Regions from separate parts of the Bradyrhizobium sp. TM239 genome, predicted to be linked through region 3. Evidence: predicted binding sites of a transcription regulator. Region 3 holds the regulator's gene; each other region holds the start of a gene.
The links. The regulator PhoB, encoded in region 3, activates phosphate uptake and scavenging genes when phosphate is short. The targets are predictions, from matches to a motif close to TGTCATNNANCTGTCAT.

Region 1: the regulator PhoB is predicted to act here: its motif matches at 1,326-1,342, upstream of phnC (phosphonate ABC transporter ATP-binding protein).
Region 2: the regulator PhoB is predicted to act here: its motif matches at 5,213-5,229, upstream of AABA84_RS18170 (YdcH family protein).

What each region holds. Positions count from the first base shown of each region.
Region 1 covers NZ_BTIR01000020.1:75,247-82,231, reverse strand. The annotation lists gene AABA84_RS28600 (alpha-D-ribose 1-methylphosphonate 5-triphosphate diphosphatase) at 1-611, opposite strand, end outside; gene AABA84_RS28595 (transferase hexapeptide repeat family protein) at 608-1,267, opposite strand; gene phnC (phosphonate ABC transporter ATP-binding protein) at 1,442-2,251, shown strand; gene phnD (phosphonate ABC transporter substrate-binding protein) at 2,314-3,249, shown strand; gene phnE (phosphonate ABC transporter, permease protein PhnE) at 3,323-4,207, shown strand; gene phnE (phosphonate ABC transporter, permease protein PhnE) at 4,204-5,052, shown strand; gene phnF (phosphonate metabolism transcriptional regulator PhnF) at 5,174-5,902, opposite strand; gene phnG (phosphonate C-P lyase system protein PhnG) at 6,073-6,486, shown strand; gene phnH (phosphonate C-P lyase system protein PhnH) at 6,491-6,985, shown strand, end outside.
Region 2 covers NZ_BTIR01000010.1:139,492-146,476, reverse strand. The annotation lists gene AABA84_RS18215 (tetratricopeptide repeat protein) at 1-109, opposite strand, end outside; gene rpsU (30S ribosomal protein S21) at 379-678, opposite strand; gene aqpZ (aquaporin Z) at 940-1,662, shown strand; gene AABA84_RS18200 (5-(carboxyamino)imidazole ribonucleotide synthase) at 1,708-2,814, opposite strand; gene purE (5-(carboxyamino)imidazole ribonucleotide mutase) at 2,811-3,299, opposite strand; gene AABA84_RS18190 (GGDEF domain-containing protein) at 3,441-4,166, shown strand; gene AABA84_RS18185 (hypothetical protein) at 4,163-4,414, opposite strand; gene AABA84_RS18180 (hypothetical protein) at 4,439-4,657, opposite strand; gene AABA84_RS18175 (YdcH family protein) at 4,780-4,986, opposite strand; gene AABA84_RS18170 (YdcH family protein) at 5,316-5,495, shown strand; gene AABA84_RS18165 (NAD(P)/FAD-dependent oxidoreductase) at 5,669-6,772, opposite strand; gene AABA84_RS18160 (sensor domain-containing protein) at 6,975-6,985, shown strand, end outside.
Region 3 covers NZ_BTIR01000011.1:4,170-11,154, reverse strand. The annotation lists gene AABA84_RS18565 (ATP-binding protein) at 1-850, shown strand, start outside; gene pstS (phosphate ABC transporter substrate-binding protein PstS) at 995-2,008, shown strand; gene pstC (phosphate ABC transporter permease subunit PstC) at 2,149-3,138, shown strand; gene pstA (phosphate ABC transporter permease PstA) at 3,143-3,994, shown strand; gene pstB (phosphate ABC transporter ATP-binding protein PstB) at 3,991-4,809, shown strand; gene phoU (phosphate signaling complex protein PhoU) at 4,821-5,537, shown strand; gene phoB (phosphate regulon transcriptional regulator PhoB) at 5,560-6,267, shown strand; gene AABA84_RS18530 (GcrA family cell cycle regulator) at 6,507-6,985, opposite strand, start outside.

The DNA.
Region 1 (6,985 bases), on a different contig from region 3:
GCGCGCGAGACCACGCGTTCGACCAGCCGGTCGAATTCCTCCGCTGACAGCCCGGTGCGCTCCACCATGCGGTTGCGCTTGCGCGGCTTGGCCATGTCGGCGACGGTGCCGTCCATGTGGTCGTTGAAGGCGAACAGATCGACGCGGCCTTCGTCGAGCCACAGGCTGATCTCGGCCTCGGCGTCGAGATTGTAGGTCTCGTGCCGCAGGTGGAAGCGGGTGTCGGCGGCGAATTGCGGACGCTGCCGCTCGATGGCCTCCATCAGGCCGCGCGCATTGTCGGCGCTGCGCAGGCCCGGCTCCCACGAGCAGGTGGTGGCGTGAAACACGGTGGTGATGCCGTTGCTGATCGCCTGGCGATCGCTGTCGGCGAGCGCGACGTCGATCGGGAAGTCGACACCGGCGCGCGGCATCATCTGCCGCTCGAAGGCATCGCCGTGCAGGTCGACGATGCCGGGCAGCACCAGCAGGTTGCGCGAATCGATTGTCAGCCGCGCCCGGCCGCGAGAAGCATCGACCTCTGCAATGTCCGTTCCGGAGACGCTGAGTGAGGTCTCGACGAGCTCGGTGCCGATCAGGGCCCGGCCGCCTTCAAGGAAAATGTCTGTCACGCGACCGCGCTTCGTTTGCTGGTTGAGGAGCTTGCCCGTGCTTCGTATGCCGCAAGAAAATCTTCAATCCCGAGCTTGCGGAAATCGGGCAGGGCTTCACGCAACTTGTCGTGATCCCAGTCCCACCAGGCGAGCCGCGCAAGCCGTCCGGCGATCTCCTCGGAGAAACGCCGCCGCACGATGCGGGCCGGATTGCCGGCGACGATGGTGTAGGCGGGCACGTCCTTGGTGACGATGGCGCCGGCCGCGATCACCGCGCCGGTGCCGATGTTGCAGCCCGGCAGCACGATCGCGCCGTGGCCGATCCAGACGTCGTGGCCGATATGGACGTGATGCTGGCGCCGCCACTCGAAGAACTCGGCGTCGTCATTCTCGCCTTCGAAGTAGGCGCTCGAGCGATAGGTGAAATGCGCCTGGGTCGCGCGGTGCATCGGATGATTGCCGGGATTGATGCGCGTCATGGCCGCGATCGAGCAGAACTTTCCGATGGTGGTGTAGGTGATCTGGGCATCGTTCACGACATAGGAGTAATCGCCCATCGCCACTTCATGCAGGATGGTGCGCGCGCCGACCTCGGTATAGGCGCCGAGCCTGGTCTCATGCAGCTTGGCCGAGGGATCGATGGTCGGCTGGACCGAAAGAGTTTTGGCGGCCATGTTGCGTCCGGAAGTGCGAGGGCGGGCGTTCCTCTTCGAGCGGCTTGATGACAACGTCGTGACGCAGTGATGACAGGGGATGAGGTGTGTAGCATCGCCGCACTGCAACGCCCGTGTCACACAAGTGTCAAGCACGGGCGTTAGCGGTTGGCTCCAGCTAATCTGGAGTCCTGCATGCTGGTGGTGGAAGGTCTGACGTGTCGCTTCGGCGCGAAAGCCGCGGTGGACGACGCTTCGTTTCAAGTCTCCCCCGGCGGCTTCGTCGGTGTGATCGGACGGTCCGGCGCCGGCAAGTCGACGCTGCTGCGAACCATCAATCGTCTCGTGACGCCGACGCAGGGCCGCATCCTGTTCGATGGCATCGACGTCACCGCGCTGCGCGGCAAGGAGCTGCGGCAGTGGCGGGCGCGCTCAGCCATGATCTTCCAGCAGTTCAACCTGGTCGGCCGGCTCGATGTCCTCACCAACGTCCTGATGGGACGGCTTGCGACGATGCCGGCCTGGCGCTCGCTGTCGCAAGTGTGGCCCGAGCAGGACAAGGCGCTGGCGATGTCGGCGCTCGAACAGTTCGACATTGCATCGCTCGCCGCCCAGCGCGCCGACCAGCTTTCCGGCGGCCAGCAGCAGCGCGTCGCGATCGCGCGTGCGCTGGTGCAGCAGCCCGACATCATCCTCGCCGACGAGCCGATCGCCTCGCTCGATCCGCGCAACACCAAGATCGTGATGGATGCGCTGCTGCGCATCAACAAGCACTTCGGCATCACCGTGATCTGCAATCTGCATTCGCTCGATCTGGCGCGCAGCTATTGCGACCGCCTGATCGGCATGGCGCAGGGCCGGGTGGTGTTCGACGGCGTGCCGGCCGCACTGACCGACCACGTCGCGCGCGAGCTTTACGATCTCGAAGCCGCAGACGTCATGGGCACCAAGCCTGTCCCGGCGCCCGCGGGCGTCCCGGCACTTGGAACGGCGGCCGCCGCCTGAGCCGCGCCTGTTTGAGTTGCAAGTTTTTGCGTCAACCGACCCCAACCGATGAAGAGGGTATCATGATCACTCGTAGACTCGTTCTTGCCGGCGCCGCGGCGCTCGCCTTCGCCTCGTCGGCTTTCGCCGAAGACTGGAAAGCCAAATATCCCGAGCTGACCTTCGCGGTCATTCCGGCCGAAAACGCCTCGGGCGTCACCGAGCGCTGGGCGCCGTTCATGAACTATCTGTCCAAGGAATTGGGCGTGAAGGTCACGCTGCGCATCGCCAACGACTACGCCGCCGTCATCGAGGGCCAGCGCGCGGGCAACATCCACATCGCGAGCTACGGCTCGGCCTCGTTCGCCCGCGCCCGCCTGACCGGCGTCAAGACCGATGCCTTTGCCAACGACATCAACGCCGACGGCTCGACCGGCTATTACTCGGTGTTCTTCGTCAAGGCGAGCAGCCCCTACAAGAGCGTCGATCAGCTCAAGGGCAAAAACCTCGGCCTCGTCGACCCGAATTCGACCTCCGGCAACAACGTGCCGCGCTTCGAGCTGGACAAGATGGGCATCGCGGATGCCGACACCTATTTCAGCAAGGTCGTGTTCACCGGCAGCCATGAGAACGCGATGCTGGCGCTGGCGCAGGGCACGGTCGACGTCGCCGCCAACCAGTGGACCAGCGACGACGATTCGACGCTGGCGCAGATGCTGACCAAGGGCATGCTGAAGAATGCCGACGGCTCGGCGATGAAGAAGGACGACTTCCGCATCATCCACAAGTCGGCGCCGATCATCAACGGCCCCTACGCCTACAATTCCGACCTGCCCGAAGAGGCGAAGGCGGCGATCGCGAAGGCGTTCTTCGACGCGCCGGCCAAGGACAAGGCGGCCTTCGATCGCCTCCAGGACGGCCAGAAGAAGGGTTTTCATCCCGCCACCACCAAGGACTGGGATGGCACGATCGAGCTGATCAAGTTCGTCGATGCGCTGCGCAAGAAGAAGGCGTCCTGATTCTCTGGGACGACGCACTGGAGCCGGGTCGATGGACCCGGCTCTTTCTCTTTTGACGGGTCCTCTTTGACCAATGACCATCGCGGTTTCGATCCTCCCCGAGCAGCAATTGGCTGCGCTGAACGCCGCCTATGGCCAGGCGGTCGCGCGCAGGCGGCTCCGTCTCCTGCTTGGAGTTGTGGTGTTCGCCGCCGCGCTGCTTCTCGCCGCGGTCGGCGCGGAAGTGAATCTGCGCACGCTCTTCACCTATTTCGGCAATTTCATCAGCTATTTCGACCGCATCCTCACGCTCGACAACGGCCAGCGCGTCTGGACCGATGTCGGCGAGTGGCTCTGGGGCTGGCGCAAATGGCTGAGGATGCTGGGCGAGACGCTGCTGATCTCCTATGTCGGCACGTTGATCGGCGCGACCTTCGCATTTTGCCTGAACTTCTTCGCGGCTGAGAACACCTCGCCCGCACCCTGGCTGCGCTTCACGGTACGGCGCCTGCTCGAATTTGCCCGCACCGTTCCCGGCATCGTGTTCGCGCTGATCTTCGTGATCGCCTTCGGGCTCGGACCGATGGCGGGTGTGCTGGCGATCGCGATCCATTCCACCGGCGCGCTCGGAAAGCTGTTCTCGGAGATCGTCGAGAACGCCGACATGAAGCCGGTCGAGGGCATTCGCTCGACCGGCGCGAGCTGGCTGGCCTGCATGCGTTTTGCCGTCGTGCCGCAGGTGACCGCGGGCTATGCCAGCTATGCCCTGCTGCGCTTCGAGATCAACGTCCGCGAGGCCTCGGTGATGGGCTTCGTCGGGGCCGGCGGCATCGGCCAGGAGCTCGTCGTCGCGATCCGAAAATTCTACTACTCCGACGTCAGCGCGATCCTGCTCACGATCATCGTCACCGTCTTCATCATCGACATCGGCACCGGTTGGCTGCGCGGCCGCCTGTTCGGCAAGGAGGCGCGGACGTGACGAGGCAGCCAGCGGTCGACACGCGAGCGCTTCGCGCGCGCTACCCCGATGTGTTCGACCGGCCGGCCTCGGCGCGGCTTGCCACACCGGCGATGATCGTCGCGGCGTTCGCGATCCTGGTCTACGGCCTGGTCGATCTCGATTTCTCGCCGTCGCGGTTCTTCGCAGGTCTCAGCCAGCTCGGCTGGATCAGCCTGATGATGATCCCGCCCGATCCCGGCTCGTCGCTGCCAGTCTACCTGAAGGCACTCGGCGAGACGCTGTCGATTGCACTGCTTGGCACCACGCTCGCCGCCGTCTTCGCACTCCCCGTCAGCCTGCTGGCCGCGCGCAACGTGGTGCCGTCGAAGCTCCTGCGCTTTCCCGTGCGACGATTCCTGGATTCGATCCGCGGCGTCGACACGCTGATCTGGGCGCTGGTGTGGATCAACGTCGTCGGGCTCGGCCCGTTCGCGGGCGTGCTCGCCATTGCGGTGTCGGATTTCGGCGCGTTCGGAAAGCTGTTCTCGGAAGCGATCGAGGGCGCCGACCAGAAGCAGGTCGAGGGCATCCGCGCCTCCGGCGGCAGCGCGCTGCACGAGATCCGTTTTGGTCTGTTGCCGCAGGTCCTGCCCGTGATCGCGGGCCAGGTGCTCTATTTCATCGAATCCAACACGCGCTCGGCCACCATCATCGGCATCGTCGGCGCCGGCGGCATCGGCCTCCAGCTCGCCGAGCAGATCCGCGTGCTGGAATGGCAGAGGGTGTCGTTCCTGATCCTGATGATCCTGGTCGCGGTCGCCGCGATCGATTTCGTCTCGGGCAAGCTGCGCTTTGCGATTATCGGGCGCAGGGCGGTCGCCTGATCAAAGGTGCCGTAGGGTGGGTTAGCCGAAGGCGTAACCCACCACTGTTTATCTCCGCGGAGACAGAAGAGGTGGGTTACGCCTCCGGACTGCGCTTCGCGCAGCCCAAGGCTAACCCACCCTACTGCTCCACCAGAAACTCAACCCGCTCCGCCGCGAAGCGCGAATGCTTGGTCATCAGCGGCTTGCCGTCGAGATCGTGGTCGGTCGCATCGACCACCAGGATCGGTCGTCCCAGCGCCAGATCGAGCCGGGCGGCGTCGGTTGCGTCGACGATGCCGGCGGTGATTCGGGTCGCGCCGCGGCGATAGTCGCGGACGCCGTAATGTTCCAGCAGCTTCGTCATCGAGCGTGTCGCCGCGAACACGGCGCCGGCACCTGGAAATAATTCCGCCGACAGCCAGGTGGTGGAGACGCAGATCGGCGTGCGGTCGGCAAGACGGATCGCCTCGATCCGCACCAGCGGCGCGCCGGCCTTCAAGCCGAGCTCGCGCGCCAGCTCGCGGGTCGCGACATCGTCCGTGGCCTCGATCAACTGACCGCGCGGCTCGCGGCCGCCGGCCCCGACGATCTCGGAGAAGCGGGTGCGCGAGCGCAAGGGATAGGCGAGCTTCTGAGCCTCGACATAGGTTCCGCTGCCGCGCTCGGCGCGCACCAGGCCGCGTTCGGCAAGGGCCGCCAGCGCGCGCCGCACGGTGTGGCGGTTCACCCGATAAGTCTCGGCGATCTCCATCTCGCCCGGCAATTTGTCGCCGGCGGCAAAGCGGCCATCGGCGATGCCGCGCTCGATGCCGTCGGCAACGAGGCGCCATAGCGCGACGCCGGACGACGCAGTGTCTTGCATGCTCATATCGCCGGTCAGCCTAGCCCAGAAATCGCGCCTTTGTCACGAAACAGTCATGGCGCTTCCGTATGAAGTTGTCTATTATCATAGACAACTTCGATGCGGCAAGTTCGTCGGAAAGTTCGGTAGATCAAGTGACCCAGCACAACAACCAGCAAGCCCAGCGCCAGGCCGCCATGGCCGTGCTGGCGCACGCGGAGGCGGGCGAGATCGCCGCCCGCCTCCGCGACTTGGCTCTTCCGGACCATCAGGACCTGCGGGCGCCGGAAAACGGCCTCGTCATGCTGCGTGGCCGGGTCGGCGGCGACGGCGCGCCCTTCAATCTCGGCGAAGCGACCGTGTCGCGCGCCGCGGTCCGGCTGGCCAGCGGCGAGGTCGGGTTCGGCTACACGCTCGGGCGCGACGGCGAGAAGGCGCGGCTGATCGCGCTGTGCGACGCGCTGGCGCAGTCGCGCGATTTCGGCGCGTCGGTCGAGCGGGACGTAATCGCGCCGTTGCGCGAGCAGCTTATGATTCGCCGCAAGCAGGCGGCGGCCGAGACCGCTGCGACGAAGGTTGATTTCTACACCATGGTGCGCGGTGAGGGGTGAGATCATGACCACGATTGCGGAACTGCCACCGGGTTTCGCCGACAAGGTGCTGTCGGCGCAATCGACCTTTCGCTCGGTGATGGACGCGATGGCGCGGCCCGGCTCGGTCCAGCGCATCGTCCCGATGGCTGGAAAGCCGGATACGATGATGCGCGGCACCGCCGCGATCGCGCTGACGCTGTTCGACCACGACACGCCGCTCTGGCTCGACGCGCGGATGGCGGAGAGCTCGGACGTGGTGAAATGGCTGAAGTTTCACACCGGCGCGCCGGTGGTGCAGGATTCCTCGATCGCGAGCTTTGCGCTGATCAGTGACGGCGGTGCGCTGCCGCCGCTCGAACGCTTCGCGCTCGGGACCAGCGAATATCCGGATCGATCCACCACATTGATCCTCCAGGTCGACAGCCTCGACGCAGGCCGCAGCTTCGAGCTGCGCGGTCCCGGCATCGACGGCGCCGCGATGCTCCAGGCGTCGGTCAAGCCGTTCGATCTGTTCGAG
Region 2 (6,985 bases), on a different contig from region 3:
GATCGAACGAGCAGCCGCACAACGCAATCCCCATGAGCGCCAGCGCGAACGGCGGCTGCCAGATCCGGCGTAGCCACGCCAAGCCGTGCTGGGGGAGGGGGGAGGCCATCTACGGTTCGCTCGCGCTAGAGCATGATCCGGACCCGAAGGGCCGCGTTGGCGAAAGTATGCAGCGGTTTTCCCTCGCGACAAACGCGCAATGCGTTTGCGTAGAGATTGCTCAAACAACAAACTAAAGCGCGACGACCTTCAATCCAAATCTCATCGCGCTTGCGTGCCGCATCCGTGGTGCCCGACCCGGAAAGGCCCCGCGCACAAACAATAACGCGGGCCAGAGGCCCGCGTCATCGAAACTGAAATCTTGCAAAATTCGGTAAATCAGCGCGGTCCGCGCGGACCAGCACCTGCACCCGGGCCACGACCGCCGCGATCACCGCCGGGACCGGCGCCGAACACCGGCTTCGGCTTCATCGGCAGCAGGCCTTCGCGCTGCAGCTTCTTGCGGGCCAGCTTGCGCGCGCGGCGCACAGCTTCGGCCTTTTCGCGGGCCTTCTTCTCGGAGGGCTTCTCGTAATGACCGCGGAGCTTCATCTCGCGGAAAATTCCCTCGCGCTGCATCTTCTTCTTCAGCGCCTTGAGGGCTTGGTCGACATTGTTATCGCGAACGAGAACCTGCACGCGGCATCCTCTTCAGTGGATCGGATTTGAATTCTGGTAAGACGAAGGGGATGGCGAAAACGCGCAAGCCCTTAACCTTGAGGGCGCGGATGTATCAGACAAATCCCGGGATGTCCACCGGACAAGCGGGCTTTCGGGCCAAGTTCAGCCATTAAATGAGGCGAAAATACCTCCGCGCGGCCCTGATTTGGGCGATTCGACGCCAGCGATGGGGCCGTTTCCGGAGCTTGTTCCGGAATCTTTGAAAGCAGGGGACGACATATGGATATCAAGAAATACGCCGCTGAAGCCATCGGCACCTTCTGGCTCACATTCGCAGGCTGCGGAAGCGCGGTGATCGCTGCCGGCTTCCCACAGGTCGGAATCGGTCTGGTCGGTGTCTCCCTCGCATTCGGACTGAGCGTGGTCACCATGGCCTATGCGATCGGTCATATCTCCGGCTGCCATCTCAACCCGGCCGTCACGGTCGGTCTTGCCGCCGGCGGGCGTTTTCCGACCGGGCAGATCCTGCCCTATGTGATCGCGCAGGTGGCCGGCGCGATCGTGGCCGCCTGGCTCCTCTACGTCATCGCGAGCGGAGCTCCCGGATTCGATGTCAGCAAGGGCTTCGCATCCAACGGCTATGATGCGCATTCACCCGGCCAGTACAGCATGATCGTATGCTTCCTCACCGAGGTGGTGATGACCATGATGTTCCTGTTCATCATCATGGGCGCGACCCATGGCCGCGCGCCCGTGGGCTTCGCGCCGCTCGCAATCGGGCTCGCGCTGGTGATGATTCATCTCGTCAGCATCCCCGTCACCAATACCTCGGTGAACCCGGCGCGCAGCACGGGCCCTGCGCTGTTCGTCGGCGGCTGGGCGACGGCGCAGCTCTGGCTGTTCTGGGTCGCACCGCTGATCGGTGGCGCGTTGGGCGGGGTGATCTATCGCTGGCTCAGCGCGGAGCCCACGGGCGTCGTCGCGGGCGCGAAGACGGCCTAAAGCGTTTTCGAGCGAAGCGGGATCGCAGCGATTGCTGCGGTCCCCTCACTTGCCTTTCGTCGGCCTGACTTCGGTGACGTGGCCCATCTTCCGGCCGGGGCGCGGCGCACCCTTGCCGTAGATGTGCACGGTCGCGCCGGGCACGCTCAGCCACTTTTCGTAATCGTTGATCTCGTCGCCGATCAGATTGGTCATGGTGACGACCTCGCCGTGGCGCACGGGCTTGCCGAGCGGCCAGCCGGCGATGGCGCGGATGTGCTGCTCGAACTGCGAGACCGACGCGCCGTCGAGCGTCCAATGCCCGGAATTGTGCACGCGCGGGGCGATCTCATTGACCAGCACCTTCGGGCCTGTGCCATTGGCGAGCACGAACATCTCGACAGCGAGCACGCCGACATAGTCGAGCGCGCTTGCGATCTTTCCGGCGATGCTGCGTGCTTCCTCGGCGAGCGCAGCCGGGATCGGCGCGGGCGCGCGCGATATCTTCAGGATATGGTCGCGGTGCTCGTTCTCGGTGACGTCGAAACACTCCACCTGGCCTGTGACCGAGCGTGCGGCGATCACGGAGATCTCGCGCTCGAACGGCACGAAGGCTTCCAGGATCGCCGATTTGGTGGCGAGGCTGGTCCACACCTTGGCGATGTCGTCGCCCTCGCGGATGATGGCCTGGCCCTTGCCGTCATAACCGAAGCGGCGGGTCTTGAGCACGGCCGGAAGGCCGATCCGGGCGATCGCCTCGCGCAGCGAGGACACGGAGGTGACGTCGGCATAGGCTGCGGTGCCGATGCCGAGCCGCGTCACGAAATCCTTCTCGGCGAGCCGGTCCTGCGTGGTCTCGAGGATCTTGCGGTTGGGCAGCACGGGTCGGCGCGCGTCCAGCACCATCGCGGCGGCCGATGGCACGTTCTCGAATTCGTAGGTGATGACGTCGACGTCGTTGGCGAACAGTTCGAGCGCTTCGACGTCGGCATATTCGGCGCAGGTCGCATTCAATACGACGTCGAAGGCCGGCGAGTCCGGATCGGGCGAGAACACCTGGCAGCGCAGGCCGAGCCGCGCCGCAGCCATGGCCAGCATCCGGCCCAATTGTCCGCCGCCGAGGATTCCGATGGTGTCACCGGGCTTCAGCTTCACCTGCCTGGTGTCGGTCACGCCTTGTCCTCCGGGCGCTCGGCGACCGCCTCGGTCTGTGCCTTGCGCCAGGCGGCGAGGCGATCGGCCAAGGCCGGGTCGGACAACGCCAGGACGGCCGCTGCCAGCAGTGCGGCGTTGGTTGCCCCGGCCTTGCCGATGGCGAGGGTGCCGACCGGGATGCCGGCGGGCATCTGGACGATCGAATAGAGCGAATCGAGGCCCTTGAGCGTCTTGGATTCGACGGGAACGCCGAACACCGGGAGTTCGGTCAGCGCCGCCGCCATGCCGGGCAGGTGTGCAGCGCCACCGGCGCCGGCGATGATGACCTTGTAACCCGCGGCCTTGGCGCCCTTGGCGAAAGCAAACAGACGGTCGGGGGTGCGGTGGGCCGAGACGATGCGGGTATCGGCGGCGACGCCGAGCGCGGCAAGCGTGTCGGCGGCATGCCGCATCGTGTCCCAGTCCGACTGGCTTCCCATGATGATGGCGATCGGCGCGGTCATGACGTTAATTGTGCCCGAAAAACAGAAAGATAGGCCAGATTAACGGTTCCGGCCGGCGGCTCGCAAGGCGGTGGCAAGGAGAAGGGAATCCACTATCCTGTCTTGGTGAATCCCCGCAAGCCTTCATTGAGCAGGATGCCCATGAAGAAACCAAAAAGGGCGGGCGCTGCGAAGGCCAAAAAGGGCCGGAAAACCAGTGCCGGCCGACCCAAAGCCGCCCCAAAACGGCTGACCAGGCGTTCGGCGAGGCCGCCGACGCGCGGCGCGTCGGGCGATGATGGAGCCAAGGATGCCGTCAGGACGACGATCCGGGGCTTGCGGACCAAGCTCAAGGAGGCGCAGCGCCGGGTCGCGGAACTGGAAGCTGCGGCCGACACCGATTTCCTGCTGGATATTCCGAACCGGCGCGGCTTCGAGCGCGAGCTCGCGCGCGCCATCGCCTACATGAAGCGCTACCGCGCCAGTGGGGCGCTGATCGTGCTCGACGTCGATCGGTTGAAGCCGATCAACGATTCGTTCGGTCATGGCGCCGGCGACGAGGTGCTCAAGGCGATTGCCGCCACGCTGACGCGGCAGGTCCGTGCCTCCGACGTGGTCGGCCGGCTCGGGGGCGACGAGTTCGCGCTACTGCTCTGGAATCTCAGCGAGACCGACGCCAAGGCGAAGGCGGTCGCCTTCGAGCAGGCGGTCGACGAATTGTCCTTTGTCTTTCGCGGCCAGCACGTGAACGCGGGCGCCTCCGCCGGTGTCGCGCTGCTGGGGGCGCAGTCCGACGCGGGCCGCGCCCTGGAGGAGGCGGATGCCGCCATGTATGTGCGCAAGGCACAGCGGCGGCACGAGCCGCGGATCAGGCTGTTCGGCAGCTAAAGCGCGCTGAGATCTGGCGGTACGCTGCCGAATTTCCGCAGCAATTTGGCGTCGCCAAACTCGCCGGTCAGGGGATCGCCGCTGCGGCTGAACGCGACGGCGCCGATATGGCCGGCGCCGTGCGCCAGCATTTCCGCACGACGCAGGGCGGCAGCCGATGTCTGACATTCCTCGGCCGCACCCGCCACCGGCGATCCATCCTCGTCGGTCAGGAAGGGCAATGCAACGTAGTAGGTGACGTCGGGCATGGGTCGGCTCCGATAGCTGACGGTTCAGGCGGCGCTGCTCTTGCTCCGCATCTTGCTGCGCGAGGTGTCCGGAATGCAGCCGGCGGAAATCGCCGCCTGCAATTCCTCCAGCTCGGCCTCCAGATATTCGTTGGCCATGATCAGCGCCTTGATGGTGCTGCGCAGATTACCGTCGCACATCGCGATCGCCTGATCGCAGGCCTGTTCATAATGGCTGTTGTCGAGAAGGGCGGCTGTCGACATCTGCATTGTCCTTGTCAGTTGTCCTGGGCGTTTCCTGGGGGCGCGGGGGTGCTCAAATGTTCCTATTTTGTTCTTTTCGAGTCAAGCGGATTCATGCGCGCGAGGAAAAGCCGGCTCGCAGGTCAGGCGATGATGTCGGGGGTGATCTGGTCTTCGATGAACGCGATACGGTCTCGTAACAACAGCTTGCGCTTCTTCAACCGCTGTAACCGCAATAGGTCGGGGGCGGGCGATTGATGCAGTGCATCGATCGCCGCATCAAGATCTCGGTGTTCCTGCTGCAACCGGGTGAGCTCGGCTTCGAGCTCACGCTCGTCTTCATTGGTCATGTCTGCGGTGGCCGAAAACCGATAGGCGTGGAATTAAGGCTGTGGATGCCCTGTGGAAATTATCGTCCTTGCGCGGCGTGATCGCAAGCGATCTGCGACCACCGTTTGCCGATCTCCAGCGACATATTTCCGCTGATCGCCGCGACGCTGCGCAAGCGCATTGATATCATGGATTTTTCCCGCGCGGTTCCTTTACTCACGCTTCGTTACATATGAATTTTCAAAAATGAAGATGCGATGACGGATACCCATCGACAGAACGAATCGGTGATGTAGACTTGCTTGTCCGGATCGAATCCTGAGGTTCAACCCTACCGAGGAGGTTTCGAATGACAATTCAGGCACATCTCGTTGAATTGGAGCGGAAGCACAAACTTCTCGAAAACGAATTGCACGAAGCCCTCGTGCACCTTTCAACAGACGACCTGCAAATTGTTGAGTTGAAGCGCCGGAAGTTGATGGTCAAGGACCAGATCGAGCGTCTGAGGCACGGCGACACGCTCCACTAGTAACCCCCGTAAACAGCGTAGAGTTGATCGTACCCTTATCTGCAGGGGTGAGAGTTCTTGCGCTCATCCCTGCCGCAAGGTCCGCACCGTGCAAAGAAGTTTGCGCGGTGTTTAGTTTTTGTCTGAGCGCGTTGTCTCGACGCGAACCGGTATCCGCTTCGCTCGACAACGCTTCAGACGTCTGCGAGCTCGGCGACGTGATCTGCGATCGCGAGCGACGATGTCAGTCCCGGCGATTCGATGCCGAACAGGTTGATCAGGCCAGCGACGCCGTGATCGCGCGGGCCCTGCATCAGGAAGTCCTGCGTGGCCACAGCGGGCGGTACGATTTTCGGCCGGATGCCCGAATAGCTCGGCATCAACGCGCCGTCAGGCAGCGTCGGCCAGTATTTGCGGATCGCCGGGTAGAACCGCTCGGCGCGTGACGGGTCGACCTCGTAGTCGATCGTCTCGATCCACTCGACGTCAGGGCCGAAGCGCGCTTGGCCTGCCATGTCCAGCGTCAGATGCACCCCTAGCCCGCCGGGTTCGGGCACCGGGTAGATCAGGCGCGAGAACGGCGCCTTGGCATTGCAGCTGAAGTAATTTCCCTTGGCGAGATAGGCGCGCGGAATTCGGTCCAGCGGCATGCCGTCGATGTTGCGCGCCACATTCGTCGCCGAGAGCCCCGCGGCGTTGACGAGGAGGCTGCATTGCAGCGTCATTGGCGCCTCGCCGCCGGCGTCGATCTCGACCAGGCCGTTCGCCGCCTTGGCGCGGATCAGCGGAGTGCGAAACGCGAACGCCGTGCCGGCTTCCTCGGCTTCGCCGCGCAGCGAGAGCATGTAGGCGTGGCTGTCGATGATGCCCGTCGATGGCGACAGCAGCGCGGCGTCGCAGGCCAGCGCGGGCTCCAGCGCGCGTGCCGCCTCGCCCGTGAGCTGCTGCATGTCGAGCACGCCATTGGCCTCGGCATGCGCCTTGATCGATTGCAGCTTCTCGGTCTCTTTTGGATTGGTCGCGACGATCAGCTTGCCGCAATTCTTGTGCGGGATGCCGCGCTCAGCGCAGTAGCGGTAAAGCGCGTGCTTGCCGTCGACGCACATGCGCGCCATCCAGGTCCCGGCGCGGTAGTAGATGCCGGCATGGATCACCTCGCTGTTGCGCGAGGAGGTGACGGTGCCGATCGCCTCGGCCTCCTCGAGCACGATGACTTCGCGTCCGGCCTGCGCAAGCTTTCGAGCCACCGCGAGCCCGACCACGCCGGCTCCGATGACGACGCAATCGACCCTATCCATGGTTGGGCAGGATGTCCGCTGGAAGCGCCGGTGGCATCAGGCCTGGAAAGAATGGCGCGGGGCCGTTTTCCGTTAAGGAAGAATTTATCATGTCAGGGCAATTGCCGTATTTCACGTCACATTTTTCTGTTGCGCGTACAGGCGTTTACCCGATCCAAACGCGTGAAGCCAGACAATCCGACGTTGAAATCGCGGGTGGCTGATGGCTGAGAA
Region 3 (6,985 bases):
CTATCTCGACCACGTCCCGGTCGACCGCTGGATGGAGCTCATGATCACGCCGGTGCCGGTGCCGACCAGCTTCGGCGGCGCCGACAAATGCATGCTGATGACCTTCCACGACCAGACGCCGCTGCGCCGGGTCGAGGAGATGCGCGCCGACTTCGTCGCCAATGCCAGCCACGAGCTGCGCACGCCGCTGGCCGCACTGTCGGGCTTCATCGACACGCTGCAGGGCCAGGCCAAGGACGATCCCAAGGCGCGCGAGCGCTTCCTCGGCATCATGCACAACCAGGCCACCCGCATGGCGCGCCTGATCGACGATCTCTTGTCGCTGTCGCGGGTCGAGCTGTCGGCCCATGTCCGGCCCGACACGCTGGTCGACCTGCTGCCGATCATCCGCCAGGTCGCCGACGGGCTCGAGCCGCTGGCGCGCGAGCGCCAGGTCGAGGTCGAGATCGATCTGCCCGATGGCCCGGTGATGATCGCGGGCGACCGCGAGGAGCTGCTCCGACTGTTCGAGAATTTGATCGAGAACGCGCTCAAATACGGCGCCTCCGGCGGACGCGTCATCGTGACGCTGACATCTGGCGCGGCCACTGATGGAACTCAGGAAATCCGGATCATGGTCCGCGATTTCGGCCCCGGCATCTCGCCCGAGCACCTGCCGCGGCTGACCGAGCGGTTCTACCGGGTCGACGTCGGCGACAGTCGCTCGCAGGGCGGCACCGGGCTCGGATTATCGCTGGTGAAACATATTCTTAACCGTCATCGCGGCCGGCTTTTGATCGAGAGCGTGCCCAAGCAGGGCGCCACTTTCACCGCCTGTTTTCCCCAGGGCAAGCCTGCGGCTCTGAGCTGAATTTATAACGATTTCAGTCGCTTAAGATAGTCATCCAGCTGTCACGAAACCTTCGTAAAAGCACAGCCGACCGCTCCTAAAGGGGCGGCACGGGGAGCGCGATCGGGCGCTGATGGCGCTTCGCTCCCCTGTATGGAGACCAGCATGAATTTCCTCAAGACGATCGTCGCTGCCGGCTTGGTCGCCGCATCGGCGACAGCGGCCTTTGCTGCCGACATCACCGGCGCCGGCGCCACGTTCCCGTTCCCGATCTATTCCAAATGGGCTGACGCCTACAAGAAGGAGACCGGCAACGGTCTGAACTACCAGTCGATCGGTTCCGGCGGCGGCATCAAGCAGATCCAGGCCAAGACCGTGACCTTCGGCGCCAGCGACGCGCCGCTCAAGGCCGAGCAGCTCGAGAAGGACGGCCTCGTGCAGTGGCCGATGGTGATGGGTGCCATCGTCCCCGTCGTTAACCTCGAGGGCGTGAAGCCCGGCGAGATGGTGTTCGACGGCGAGACGCTCGCCAGCATCTATCTCGGCAAGATCACCAAGTGGGACGACGCCGCGATCAAGAAGCTCAATCCGAACGTGAAGCTGCCTTCGGAAGCCATCACCGTGGTCCGCCGCTCGGACGGTTCGGGCACCACCTTCAACTTCACCAACTATCTCGCCAAGGCCAGCGCGGACTGGAAGAGCAAGGTCGGTGAGGGCACCGCGGTCGAGTGGCCGGTCGGCGTCGGCGCCAAGGGCAACGAAGGCGTGTCGGGCAACATCAGCCAGACCAAGAACTCGATCGGTTACGTCGAGTACGCCTATGCCAAGCAGAACAAGCTGACCTACACCGGTCTCGTCAACAAGGCCGGCAAGCCGGTGCAGCCGACCGTCGAAGCCTTCCAGGCGGCCGCCTCCAACGCCGACTGGGCCAAGGCGCCCGGCTACTACGTCATCCTGACCGACCAGCCCGGCGAGAAGTCCTGGCCGATCACGGCGGCGACCTTCATCCTCATGCACAAGGACGCCACCGACAAGGCGGCCTCGCAGGAAGCCATCAAGTTCTTCCGCTGGGCCTTCAAGAGCGGCGGCAAGGCGGCTGAAGAGCTCGACTACATCCCGATGCCCGAGGGCGTCGTGACCCTGATCGAGAAGACCTGGGCTGCCGAGATCAAGAGCTAAGGTGCTCCTGTCCCGGACGCCGCGCCGGGACCCGCAAGACTTCCGCTCCGGATCGGCGTGCGCCGCGTCCGGAGCGCGAGACCGACAAAAAGACTGACAACAAGCGTATATAACGGGCACAGGGGATCGGCGTGGCAGAGATGGCCGTTCAGAGCGATGTAATCGACGACGCCGGACCGTATGACCGCGCCAAGGCCTTGAGCGCGTTCAAGCTCGGCGACGTCACCTTCTACTGGATCACGCGGCTGTCCGCGATCTCGGTGCTGCTCATCCTCGGCGGCATCATCGTCTCGCTGATCGTCGGCGCGTTCCCGGCGATGAAGGAATACGGCTTCTCCTTCCTGTGGACGCAGCGCTGGGCGCCGTCGGCCGATCCGCCCGTGCTCGGCGCGCTCGGGCCGATGTACGGCACGCTCGTCACCTCCTTCATCGCGATGCTGATCGCCATTCCCGTCGGTCTCGGCATTGCGATCTTCCTCACCGAGCTCTGCCCGCAATGGCTGCGCCGCCCGATCGGCATGGCGATCGAGCTGCTCGCCGGCATTCCCTCGATCATCTACGGCATGTGGGGCTTCTTCGTGCTGGGCCCGTTCCTGGCCAACACCTTCCAGCCCTTCATGATCAGGATCTTCGACGGCGTCCCGGTGCTGGGCGCGATCTTCGCCGGTCCGCCGTCCTATCTCAGCACGTTCAACGCCGCGCTGATCCTCGCCATCATGGTGCTGCCCTTCATCACCTCGATCTCGGTCGACGTGTTCAAGACGGTGCCGCCGGTTCTGAAGGAGGCCGCCTACGGCGTCGGCTGCACCACCTGGGAAGTCGTCCGCAGCGTGGTGATCCCCTACACCCGCGTCGGCATCATCGGCGGCGTCATGCTGGCGCTGGGCCGCGCGCTCGGCGAGACCATGGCGGTGACCTTCATCATCGGCAACTCGTTCCGCATCTCCTCATCGATCTTCGCGCCGGGCACCACGATCTCGGCGGCGATCGCATCCGAGTTCGCCGAGAGCGACGGCCTGCACCAGTCCGGCCTGATCCTGCTCGGCCTCTTGCTGTTCGTGCTGACGTTCTTTGTGCTGGCCGCCGCGCGGCTGATGCTGATGCGGCTGGACAAGAAGGCGGGGAAGTAACGTCATGGCGCTCAATCCGATCTATTCGCGTCGCCGCCGCAAGGACATCGTCATCCGCGGACTCTGCTTCGCCGCGGCCGCCTTCGGCGTCACCTGGCTCGCGCTGATCCTGATCACGCTGCTCTTCAACGGCCTGGCCGGCCTCAATCTCGAGCTCTTCGTCGCGGATACGCCACCTCCGGGCTCGACCGAAGGCGGCCTGCGCAACGCGATCGTCGGTTCGATCATCATGACGGTGATCGGCGTCGGCATCGGCGCGCCGCTCGGCCTGTTCGCCGGCACCTATCTCGCCGAATACGGCCGCAACGACAAGCTGACCTCGGTGATCCGCTTCATCAACGACATCCTGCTCTCGGCGCCCTCGATCATCATCGGCCTGTTCATCTATGGCGCGGTGGTGGTGCCGATGCGTGGCTTCTCCGCGATCGCAGGCGCGCTCGCGCTCGCCGTCATCGTGATCCCGGTCGTGCTGCGCACCACCGAGGATATGCTGCTGCTGGTGCCGAATCCCCTGCGCGAGGCGGCCTCGGCGCTGGGCCTGCCGCGCTCGCTGGTGATCAAGCGGATCGCCTATCGCGCCGCGCGCTCGGGCCTCATCACCGGCGTGCTGCTCGCCACCGCCCGCGTCGCGGGCGAGACCGCGCCGCTGCTGTTCACCGCGCTGTCGAACCAGTTCTTCAGCCTCGGCCTGAACAAGACGATGGCCAACCTGCCTGTCACCATCAACAACTTCGTCCAGAGCCCCTACGCCTATTGGAAGCAGCTCGCCTGGAGCGGCGCGCTGCTGATCACGCTCACCGTGCTTGCCCTGAACATTGGCGCGCGCATCCTCGGCGCCGAGAGGACTGCAAAATGACCGACCTGTCCGTATCCATGAGTTCCAGCGCCCATCTGGCCTCGCAGCCGCTGCCGGAAGCCCCGGCCAAGGTGACGGTGCGCAATCTCAATTTCTATTACGGCGAGCACCACGCGCTGAAGAACATCAACCTGACGCTCGGCGCCAACCGCGTCACGGCGTTCATCGGCCCGTCGGGCTGCGGCAAGTCGACCCTGCTGCGCATCTTCAACCGGATGTATGACCTCTATCCGGGCCAGCGCGCCACCGGCCAGCTCATGCTGGACCAGACCAACATCCTCGACCCCAGGCTCGACCTCAACCTGCTGCGCGCCCGGGTCGGCATGGTGTTCCAGAAGCCGACGCCGTTCCCGATGACGATCTACGAGAACATCGCTTTCGGCATCCGCCTCTACGAGAAGATCTCGAAGTCCGAGATGGATGACCGGGTCGAGAAGGCGCTGCGCGGCGGTGCGCTGTGGAACGAGGTCAAGGACAAGCTCAACGCCTCCGGCCTGTCGCTCTCCGGCGGCCAGCAGCAGCGCCTGTGCATCGCCCGCACCGTCGCGGTGCGCCCTGAAGTGATCCTGTTCGACGAGCCCTGCTCGGCGCTCGATCCGATCTCGACCGCCAAGGTCGAGGAGCTGATCCAGGAACTGTCCGAGAACTACACGATCGCGATCGTCACGCACAACATGCAGCAGGCGGCGCGCGTGTCCGACAAGACCGCCTTCATGTATCTCGGCGAACTGATCGAGTTCGACGACACCAGCAAGATCTTCACGTCGCCGACCGACCGGCGCACGCAGGATTACATCACCGGCCGGTTCGGCTGAGGAGACGCAATATGGGTACCGAACATACCGCAAAGGCTTTCGACACCGACCTCCAGGAGCTCACCCGCCTGGTCGCCGAGATGGGCGGCATCGCCGAGCGCATGATCGTCGATTCCGTCGACGCGCTGATCCGCCGCGACGTCGCGCTCGGCCAGCGCGTCGTCACCATCGACGCCGAGCTCGACGCGTTGCAGAAGCGCATCGAGGAACGCGCCGTGCTCACCATCGCTCGCCGCCAGCCGATGGCGGTGGACCTGCGCGAGATCGTCGGCGCGATGCGTGTCGCGACCGACCTCGAGCGCATCGGCGACCTCGCCAAGAACATGGGCAAGCGCGTCGCCGCGCTGGAGACCGACTTCCATCCGCTGAAGCTGTTCCGCGGCCTGGAACACATGACCGACCTCGTGCAGCAGCAGGTCAAGTCGGTGCTGGACGCGTATGCCGCACACGATCTGCCGGCGGCGATGGCGGTGTGGAAGGGCGACGAGGAAGTCGACGCGATCTGCACCTCGCTGTTCCGCGAGCTCCTCACCTACATGATGGAGGATCCGCGCAACATCTCGTTCTGCATCCATCTGATGTTCTGCGCCAAGAACATCGAGCGGATCGGCGACCACGCCACCAACATCGCCGAGACCGTGTTCTACATGATCGAGGGCCAGGCGATGACCGACAAGCGGCCGAAGGGCGACATGACCACCTTCGCCACCACGATCCCGAATACCTGAAGTCTTAAGGAGCGACGACACCATGGGCGCACGCATTATGGTGGTTGAGGACGAGGAAGCTCTCACCGAGCTTCTCCGCTACAACCTCGAAGGCGACGGCTATGACGTCGAGACGGTGATGCGCGGCGACGACGCCGACACCCGCCTCAAGGAACACATCCCGGACCTGATCGTGCTCGACTGGATGCTGCCGGGCCTGTCGGGCATCGAGCTGTGCCGCCGGCTGCGGACCCGGCCCGACACCAAGCAGCTCCCGATCATCATGCTCACCGCGCGCGGCGAGGAGAGCGAGCGGGTGCGGGGACTTGCGACCGGCGCCGACGACTACATCGTCAAGCCGTTCTCGGTGCCGGAGCTGCTCGCCCGCGTGAAGGGCCTGCTGCGCCGCGCCAGTCCTGAGCGGCTCGCGACAGTGCTGGCCTATGGCGACATCGAGCTCGATCGCGACAAGCGCCGCGTGGCGCGCTCGGGCCGGCCGATCGATCTCGGTCCGACCGAATATCGCCTGCTGGAGTTCTTCCTGGAGCATCCCGGCCGCGTGTTCTCGCGCGAGCAGCTGCTCGACAGCGTCTGGGGCCGCGACATCTACATCGACGAGCGCACCGTCGACGTCCATATCGGCCGCCTGCGCAAGCTGCTCAATCTCGGCCGCGAGCAGGACCCGATCCGCACCGTCCGCGGTGCCGGCTACGCGCTGGACGACCGCTTCGCGAAGGCGGAGCAGGCGTAGGGTTTGCAAGCGCTGGATTTGGTGGGCTGTCGCCTCACACACAGCGTCGTCCCGGACAAGCGCCAGCGCAGATCCGGGACCCATAACCACAGGCAGTGATTTGGCGAAGACTCGGAGTGACCATCTCGCGCGACAACTGCGCCCTGTGGTTATGGATCCCCGCGTTCGCGGGGATGACACCGAGTTGGTTGAGGCGCCGTCGTGTGACGGCTGCCGTCTTTGCGATCAGCTAAATCCGCTCACCGCGGGCCCGGCTTCGCCGGTGCGCGCCGGCGATCCGCCGCCGGCTGATAGGCCACGCGCGAGTGCTGGGCGCAGTAGGGCAGGCCGGACAGCGCCCTGCCGCCGCAGAAGAAGAAATCCGGGCTGGAGGGATCGCCGACCGGCCAATGGCAGGTCGCCTCGTTCAGCTCGAGCAGCGACAGCCGCTGGCTCATCGGCACCACGTTGTCGTAGGTGACGGGTTCAGCCTCCACCTCGACCTCGAAGGCCTGCGCCAGCGCGGTGTTGCCGCGCGCAATGGGGCGGGTCACCCGCATCATGTGCTGCGCGGGACGCGCCTTGCGCGGCCGGGGCGCTGCCGATGAAGGGCTCTTGGCACGGCCGGACAGACCGAGCCTGTGCACTTTGCCGATCACGGCATTGCGGGTCACATTGCCGAGCTCAGCTGCGATCTGGCTGGCCGAAAGTCCGGCCTCCCAGAGCTTTTTCAGCTGCT